2 regions of the Stenotrophomonas sp. Marseille-Q5258 genome follow, and region 2 is predicted to be linked to the other one. Evidence: riboswitches for the same ligand, from Rfam matches in the RefSeq annotation. Region 2 holds a riboswitch; the other holds the start of a gene.

Region 1 (4,373 bases), on a different contig from region 2:
CCGAAGGCGCCGAACAGCGCGCGGCTGGCGCCGGCCTCGTCCATCGCCGGGTACAGCAGCACGCCGAGCAGCTGCACGCCCAGCAACCACGCCGAGGGGTGCCGGCGTGCCATCGCCAGCCATTTGGTCCTGCGCGCTATCGCCATCGTGTTTCCCGCCCCTGGCCGTCCGGCGCCGAGCTTAGCGCGGTTGCCGGGGCGAACGCATGAGGATGCCGGGGGGGCAGCTGCCCCCCCCGGCCGCCGCGTCATTGCGGGCGGTAGACCTCGGCGCCCTGGTCGCGGAACTGCAGCGACTTCTCGGCCATGCCGGCGTCGAGCGCCGCCTGTGCGTCCAGCCCCTGCCCCGCCGCGTAGTCGCGTACGTCCTGGGTGATCTTCATCGAACAGAAGTGCGGGCCGCACATCGAGCAGAAATGGGCCAGCTTGTGCGCGTCCTTCGGCAGGGTTTCGTCATGGAATTCCTTGGCCTTCTCCGGATCCAGGCCCAGGTGGAACTGGTCTTCCCAGCGGAATTCGAAGCGCGCCTTGCTCAGCGCGTTGTCGCGCACCTGCGCACCCGGGTGGCCCTTGGCCAGGTCCGATGCATGCGCCGCGATCCGGTAGGCCATGATGCCGTCGCGCACATCCTGGCGGTTGGGCAGGCCCAGGTGCTCCTTGGGGGTGACGTAGCAGAGCATCGCAGTGCCGTACCAGCCGATCATCGCCGCACCGATCGCGCTGGTGATGTGGTCGTAACCGGGGGCGATGTCGGTGGTCAGCGGCCCCAGCGTGTAGAAAGGCGCCTCACCGCATTCGCGCAGCTGCTTGTCCATGTTCTCCTTGATCAGCTGCATCGGCACGTGGCCGGGGCCTTCGATCATGGTCTGCACGTCGTGTTTCCACGCGATCCTGGTCAACTCGCCCAGCGTCTCCAGCTCACCGAACTGTGCGGCATCGTTGGCATCGGCGATGCAGCCCGGGCGCAGTCCGTCGCCCAGCGAGAAGGTCACGTCGTAGGCCTTCATGATCTCGCAGATGTCGTCGAAATGCGTGTAGAGGAAGTTCTCCTTGTGATGGGCCAGACACCACTTGGCCATGATCGAGCCTCCCCGCGAGACAATGCCGGTGACGCGCCCGGCGGTCAGCGGCACGTAGCGCAGCAGGACGCCGGCATGGATGGTGAAATAGTCCACGCCCTGCTCTGCCTGCTCGATCAGCGTGTCACGGAAGATCTCCCAGGTGAGTTCCTCGGCGCGCCCGTCCACCTTCTCCAGCGCCTGGTAGATCGGCACGGTACCGATCGCCACGGGCGAGTTGCGGATGATCCACTCGCGCGTTTCATGGATGTGCTTGCCGGTAGACAGGTCCATCACGGTGTCACCGCCCCAGCGGATCGCCCACACCAGCTTCTCCACTTCCTCGGCGATGCCGGAGGACACCGCGCTGTTGCCGATGTTGGCGTTGATCTTGGTCAGGAAGTTGCGGCCGATGATCATCGGCTCGCTTTCCGGATGGTTGATGTTGTTGGGCAGCACGGCCCGACCACGCGCGATCTCGTCGCGCACGAACTCGGGGGTGATGACAGCCGGGATGGACGCACCGAACGATTGGCCGGGGTGTTGCCGGCGCAGTGTCGCATCGGCGAGCGCCTCCAACCGCTGGTTCTCGCGGATCGCCACGAACTCCATCTCCGGGGTGACGATGCCGCGCCGCGCGTAGTGCATCTGGGTGACGTTGGCACCGGCCACTGCGCGACGCGGCAGCGCGCGCGCCGGGAATCGCACCGCGTCCAGGCGCGCATCGGTATCGCGCGACCGGCCGAATGCAGAGCTCAGGGCGGGCAGCGTTTTGGTATCGCCGCGCTCGGCTACCCAGGCGGCACGCAACGCCGGCAGGCCGGCCGACAGATCGATGCTGGCGGCCGGATCGGTGTAGGGGCCGGAGGTGTCGTAGACGGTGACCGGCGCGTTCTCCTCGCCGCCGAACAACGTCGGCGTGCGGGTCAGCACGATCTCGCGCATGGGAACCTGCAGGTCGCTGCGCGAGCCCTGCACGTGGATCTTGCGCGAACCGGGGATCGGTCGCGTAACCGAACCGGAAAGCTGCTGGGCCTGCTGCTGCAGGGTGGAAAGCGGTGCGTTCATCGGGCATCGTCCTGTTTGGACCCCGAGCGCGGACCGGCGGTCCGTGACGGGAAATCCGTGTTGAAAGGGACGAAACGGCGGCGCACGACGGGCGCACTGCGGGCGGTCTGCGGGCGTGGGGACCCTACGGCGCAATGCATCAGCGGATGCGAAGCTTCCCTACGCCGGTATCAACCGGATCAGGTTCGAAGGGACTGTCTCAACCTCGGCCACATGGCCTCGGTACCCCCGCTTCAAGACGGATTAGATCACAAAGACCCGTGCATCGGCACCGCAGAGGCCACGGCCGTGAATGGGATCATTACGTCAGCGCGGGTATGATCGCCCCGCGAGGATGTTTCCCCCGTGACGTGCTGCCTGGCGCCTGGCGCTGCGCGCATGCCGGGGACCATCGGTTTGAATCCGGTGCGGAAGCATCCCGCCGACCGGCGTTCGTCCGGCTCCGCCCCAGTTGTCGCCGTCGTGCCGCTGGAGACTGCAAGCATTCGCTCGCCCCCCTGTCCTGGAGAAACCCCTGCATGGTGTTTCGCATTTCCATCGCGCTGGTCGCCCTGCTCGTCCTGACTGCCGGCGTCGCACCCGGCCCGTTCAACGACATCGTGCAGCTGGCGCTGTCCAACATCGTGCGCAGTACCGGCTGGCTGTACCTGCTGGTGGTGTTCATTACCCTGTCGTTCCTGATGTACCTGGCCTTCGGCCGCTTCGGCAGCCTGCGCATCGGCGGCGAGGACGCCGAACCGGACTTTTCCAACGCCAGCTGGATGGCGATGCTGTTTGCTGCCGGCATGGGTATCGGGCTGGTCTTCTGGGGCGCGGCCGAGCCGATCTCGCACTTCATCAAACCGCCCGAAGGGCTGGCGCCACAGAGCATGGAGGCGGCGCGGGCGTCGATGCGCTATGCCTTCTTCCATTGGGGTCTGCATCCGTGGGCGATCTACGCGTTGATCGGTCTGGCGATGGCCTGGTTCCAGTTCAACCGCAACGGGCGCGGCTTGATCAGCGACCTGCTGCAGCCGCTGATCGGCGCGCGCCACCGCGGCTGGATGGGCACCGTGGTGAATGTGGCCGCCGTGGTCGCGACCGCGATCGGCGTGGCCACCACGCTGGGCTTCGGCACCATCCAGATCGCCGCCGGGCTGGAGCGCGTGTTCGGCGTGCGCGCCTCGATTCCCGTGCAGCTGACCATCATCGCCGTCGCCTTCGTGATGTACATGGCCTCCACGACCAGCGGCGTGCATCGCGGCATCAAGTGGCTGTCCAACTTCAACCTCGCGCTCGCCGCACTGCTGCTGGCACTGGTGCTGGTGCTGGGCCCGACCGGTTTCATCTTCGATACCTTCACCACCACGATCGGCTCGTACCTGAACCAGCTGGTGACGATGAGCCTGCGCATGTCGCCGTTCTCGGGCAGCACCTGGGTGGCCGACTGGACGATCTTCTACTGGGCATGGTGGATCGCGTGGGCGCCGTTCGTGGGCTCGTTCATCGCCCGCGTATCGCGCGGGCGCAGCATCCGCGAGTTCGTGCTGGGCGTGGTGATCGCGCCGAGCGTGCTGGGCTTCCTGTGGTTCTCGGTGTTTGGCGGTACCGCGCTGTGGTCGCAGATCTTCGGCCACGTGGATCTGGCGCAGGCCCTGGGCAATGGCTATGAGACCGTGCTGTTCACGATGTTCGACAGCCTGCCGCTGCCCACGGTGCTGTCGGTGATCGCGCTGGTGCTGCTGATCATCTTCTTTGTGACCTCGGCCGATTCGGCGGTGCTGGTGCTGGCCAGCATGTCCACCGACGAGGCGGGCGACCCACCGCTGTCGCGCCGCATGATCTGGGGCGTGGCCATCGCACTGATTGCCGGGGCGCTGCTGCTGGCCGGCGGCCTGGAGGCGCTGCAGGGCATGATCACCATCGCCGCGTTGCCATTCGCGTTGTTGATGCTGCTGGTGATGTGGTCGCTCTACCGTGTGCTGGACATGGAGTACGCGTTGCAGCGCCGTCGTGCCCAACGGGCGCGACGGATGATGGACGCGTGGATCGAACGCGAGATCGCCGCGCAGGAAGAAACCCGCGACGAAGCTGCCCGCGCGCCGTAGAGCCGGGTTCTACCCGGCTGCATCGCCCGTAGAGCCGGGTTCTACCCGGCTGCAGAACGATGGCTGTATCAGCGCCGCGACCGGGAGCCGCCGACCAACAGTCGGCGCCACCTGCGGGGACTCAGTACCCCGCCGCCTGCCCGTCCTTTCGGCTTTCCGAC
Region 2 (4,373 bases):
CAGGCGATCATCCAGCGGCGCCCCATCATGGCGACGCCCGCCATGCTGACGATCGCCGCCGTCCACTCGAGCACGGCGGCGTTCACAGCCCGAACGTCACCGACAGGCGCGCCTGGCGCGGTGCGCCGGCGAACAGGTAGTAGTCGCCGGCGCTGCTGCCGGTATCGCGCCAATAGAAGCGATCGGTGACGTTGTCGACCGTGAGGTTCCAGGTCACCGGCCGCTCGCGCAGCAGATGACGATAGCGCACGCCCACGTCGAACACGTGGTAGGCCGGTGCACGCACCGCTCCGTCGACCGTGGCCACGTTCGCGCCTGCATAGCGCCAGCCGCCGGTCACGCCCAGACCCGGCACGGACGGCACCTGGTAATCGGCATGCACCGTGGCGCGCACCTTGGGCACGTTGACCAGCTGATGGCCTTCGTGGGCCGCAGTGCCGGTATCGTGCGCGCGCGCCTGCAGCACACTGGCACTGGCGTTCAGTTCAAGCCGCTCGGTCAGGTGGCCCTGTGCGGTGAGTTCCAGTCCGGTGTGGACCTGCTGTCCTGCCTGGACGAACGTGAAGCCGGCGTCGCTCCGGTCCGGCATGGCGTACTGGTAGGGCTGGGTAGTGCGGAACAGGGCCGCGCCGAGGGTCAGCGCATCGGCGGAGGCAAATTTGACGCCCACCTCGACCTGGCGCGACAGCATCGGTGCAAGGAAGGTGCCGTCATTGCTGGTCCAGAAGGGGGCTTCCTGGCCCAGCGCGATGCCACGGACGTAGCTGGCGTACGCACTGACCTCGTCGGTGGCCTTCCACACCAGCGCGGTCTGCGGCAGGAAGCGCGACAGCCGGCTGTGGCGTTCGGGGACGCCGGCCTTGCTGTAGGCGCGCTCGTTGAGACGTACGAAGCGGCCACCCGCCAGCCATTCCCAGTCGTCGCCAAGGCGCATCCGGTCCAGCGCGAACACCGCATTCTGCCGGCTGTCCAGGCGGCGCGCCGAGGCGCCCGGCTGCCGGGGCGACGGCGCGAACTGCGGCACCTGCGCGTCGTTGATGTTGGCCGTGCCCACGTATTCGTTGACGTTGCGGCGTTTGTCCACCGTGCGCCGGAAGGTCTCCGCGCCGAAGGTCAGTGCGTGCTCGACGCGGCCGCTCCGCAGGGTGCCGCGCAGCTCGGCGCGTGCGGCCTGGTTGCGACGGGTGTCGTCCGGGCTGCGGTAGTCGTAGATGTCGTAGGCGCCATCCGGACCAAAGTAGTTGCCCGGCACGCTGCCATCGGCGCAGGACGCGGCGTAGTAGCAGCCGTAGGCGAAGGCGACGTTGTCGTCGATGACCGTGCGGCTGTGGCTGACCGAGACGCGCGACTGCCAGTCCGGGCTGAAGTCATAGGTGTGCAGCGCGGTGATGTTGGTGCTGTCGATGCCCACCGGCTGCTGCCAGGCCTGGTGGCCCAGCATGTGCGACCGGTCCACGCCGCGCGGCAGCACCGTGGCGCCAAGCAGCTGGTAGCCGGAGGCCGAACGCTGCGCGCTGGTCTGGTAGTTGGCGTCCACCTCGAGCTTGCCGCGCTCGCCGATCAGCCAGTCGGCCGCCACCGAATAGAAAATGCGGCGACCGTCGGCATGGTCGATGTAGGAGGCGGTGTCCTCCCAGGCGGCGTTGACCCGCACGCCGAAACGCGGCGTCAGCCACTGGCCCACGTCCACAGCGGCATAGCGCGAGCCTTCGGCATCGGTGCCGAGGGTTGCCGTGCGCACGTCTGCGGCACGCTTGCCGACGTAGTTGATGATGCCGCCGGGCGACATCACGCCGGCGGCGAGGCCGGCTTCGCCCTTGAGTATCTCCACCGTCTGCACGTTCTCCAGCGCCAGCCGCTGCTCGCCGGCAATGGGCAGGCCGTTGAACCGGTACCCGGTGGCGGTATCCAGCGCGAAACCGCGGATGGCGATGTTCTGGTAGTAGCCGACCGGGGCATAGCTGTCGCCCAGCGACGCGTCCTGGGTCCCGATCTCGGACAGGGTGCGCAGGTGGCGGCGTTCGATCTGCGTCCGATCCAGCCGCGTCACCGAGGCCGGGGTGCTCTTCCAGTCGCCGGCGCCGAAACTGGTGGACTGCGCGGTATCGGCGGCCGGCTGGCGGGCCTGCACGCGCACCGCAGCCAGCTCGGTCGGCGAGCGGTCGGCGGAATCCGGGGCAGGTTCGGCCGCGTACAGCGGCAGGGCGGCGCACAATGCGACGGTGAGCAACGCAGGGGAATAGCAGCGGTTCATTCGATTCGTCATCAGCCAGCAAAAGGAGACGAAGCGACGGCGCGCGCGCATCGACCGTCAACGGTCCCTGCGCCCACTGCTCAAAGCTCCCTACGCCGGTGCAAACCGGATCAGGTTCCAAGGGACTCTCTCAGCCTGGTTTTTGCCAGGCACCCCCGCTTCAGCGGCTATTTCACACCAATTGGCGCGCGTTTGCGAGCACGGGTTCAGGCAGCGGCATGCAACGCCGCCAGCAGCGCGGTGCCGCGGGGCGTGCCGAACCACTGCGCATGGCCCAGCAGGAAGGTCCGGTAGGCCACATGTGCGTTGGGCGTGGACCGCGTCACCCCGTGGAAGTACTCCACCTCGGACAGGGCGAAATCCAGGTGCACCAGCGGCAGCAGGTCTGCCAGCAGATGAACGCGTGCCGCCGACAGCGGCAGTACGGCCCGATATCCGTCGACCAGCGCCAGCGCGATATCGGGCCGGACCGGCATCGTGCCGTCCAGGTCCAGCCAGGCGATCGCATTGCGCTCGATCGCGGTGGCGAGGTCGAACAGGGCGCTGGTCGGCGAGGCCAGGCCGAAGTCGAGCACCGTGCCGACCCGGTCGCCGGTGACGTCCTGGTGCCAGAGCAGGTTGGACACGTGCCAGTCGTTGTGTGCCCACAATCGCGGTTCCTGGTCCAGGCGCACGCCCACGCGCGCATGCCAGGGCAGCAGATCGCGCTGCAGATCGTCCTGCCAGGCGGTGCCGGCCAGGTAGTCGGCGAGGGCGGGGCGCTCGTCCAGCTGCGCGGCGAGCGCCGCGAGCGGGTCGCGGGCACGGATCAGGTCGTCGCGGGCCACCAGCAGATGGGTGCCGCGCTGGGCGGCGGTGTAACCGGCAGCGGCCTGGTGCAGTTCTGCGAGGGCGCGGCCGGCTTCACGGGCGTGGCCCACGTCGGTCAGCGGTGTCCAGGACGGTGCGTCGCGATACAGGTCGGCGCCGTGGCCCACACGATGCAGTTCGTACGTCCAGCCGGCATGCTCGACCGCTGTTGCGCCATCCCGGTCACGCAGCAGTGAAGCCACCGGAACGCCCCGAGTGGCGAGGTGGTCGATGAACCCGTGCTCTTCCTGCAGGGTGGCGGCGCTGCGCACGGTGGCGTGGTGCCGCTTGACGAACACCGCATCCGCGCCGCGGCCGACGATGGCCGCAGCGGACAGCGGGCGGGGACTGTGCCACTGCAGCGCTGCATCCCCCTGCAACGCAGGGAAGCGCGTGCGCAGCCAGGCGATCTCGGTCGCGTCGATGGCGGGCCAGTCGGGGGCCACCTCGTCGTTGTCGAGGCCCTGGACGCGGTGGTTGGGAAGGGTCATGGCGTGGCGGTCGGAGACGGTGCTGCGGGGACAGGCCGACGGGCCTGCCGTCGCAGCGGGGGCGCACATGCTACTCCGCCCGGCGCGGTGGTCACACCGTCCATGTCGCTTCCTGGCCCGCAGGCAGGTGCATCAGCTGGTCGAGCTGGCGCAGCGCCCGATGCAGCGCCTGGCGGTCGGCGGCTGCCCCCAGCGAGATCCGTACGGCATCGCTGATTGCCACGCCTTCCGGCGTGAAGGCCGACGACGGCGCGATGCCGAGGCCCTGCAGGCGGGCGGCGTGGGTCAGGCTGACATCGGTCCAGTGCGCGGGCAACCGGCACCAGGCGTGCACGCCGGCGCAGGCCTGCAGAAACCGGGGCGACAGCGCGGAGCGCGCCAGGTAGCGTCGCTCGGCCGCCTCGTCCTGAACCAGCCTGAGCATCGCCTGCGCCGAGCCGTCCAGGATCAACTGGGTGACCAGTGCGTTCATCAGGGGCGGTGCCATCAGATTGACGGCGCGCAGCGCATCCAGCACCGCCTGCCGGGCGACGCCGTCGGGCAGGTGCACGAATGCGGTGTGCAGCCCCGGGCTGAGGCATTTGGACAGGGTGGAGATGTAACAGGTGTGCGCGGGCGCGAGCAGCGCGAGCGGGGCAGGCGCATCCTCGCCAAGCAGCCAGTACGGGTCGTCCTCGATCAGATGCAGCTCCTGCGCGCGCAGCACCTCGGCCAACGCGCGCCGACGGGCGTCGGGCAGCGTGTGTGCGGTAGGATTCTGCGCGGTCGGGTTGAGGTAG

The links. Region 2 has a riboswitch for thiamine pyrophosphate ahead of OC534_RS04840 (TonB-dependent siderophore receptor). Riboswitches for the same ligand answer to the same signal wherever they lie in the genome.
Region 1: linked by a shared signal. The riboswitch ahead of thiC (phosphomethylpyrimidine synthase ThiC) and the one ahead of OC534_RS04840 (TonB-dependent siderophore receptor) in region 2 are both predicted to bind thiamine pyrophosphate.

Annotation. Positions count from the first base shown of each region.
Region 1 is NZ_CAMPPN010000014.1:2,116-6,488, reverse strand. Features, by position in the region: gene OC534_RS10685 (ion channel) at 1-146, opposite strand, end outside; gene thiC (phosphomethylpyrimidine synthase ThiC) at 248-2,125, opposite strand; TPP riboswitch at 2,264-2,365, opposite strand; gene OC534_RS10675 (BCCT family transporter) at 2,644-4,212, shown strand; gene ggt (gamma-glutamyltransferase) at 4,334-4,373, opposite strand, start outside.
Region 2 is NZ_CAMPPN010000006.1:141,836-146,208, reverse strand. Features, by position in the region: gene pnuC (nicotinamide riboside transporter PnuC) at 1-86, opposite strand, end outside; gene OC534_RS04840 (TonB-dependent siderophore receptor) at 83-2,254, opposite strand; TPP riboswitch at 2,325-2,421, opposite strand; gene OC534_RS04835 (phosphotransferase) at 2,461-3,594, opposite strand; gene OC534_RS04830 (PLP-dependent aminotransferase family protein) at 3,686-4,373, opposite strand, start outside.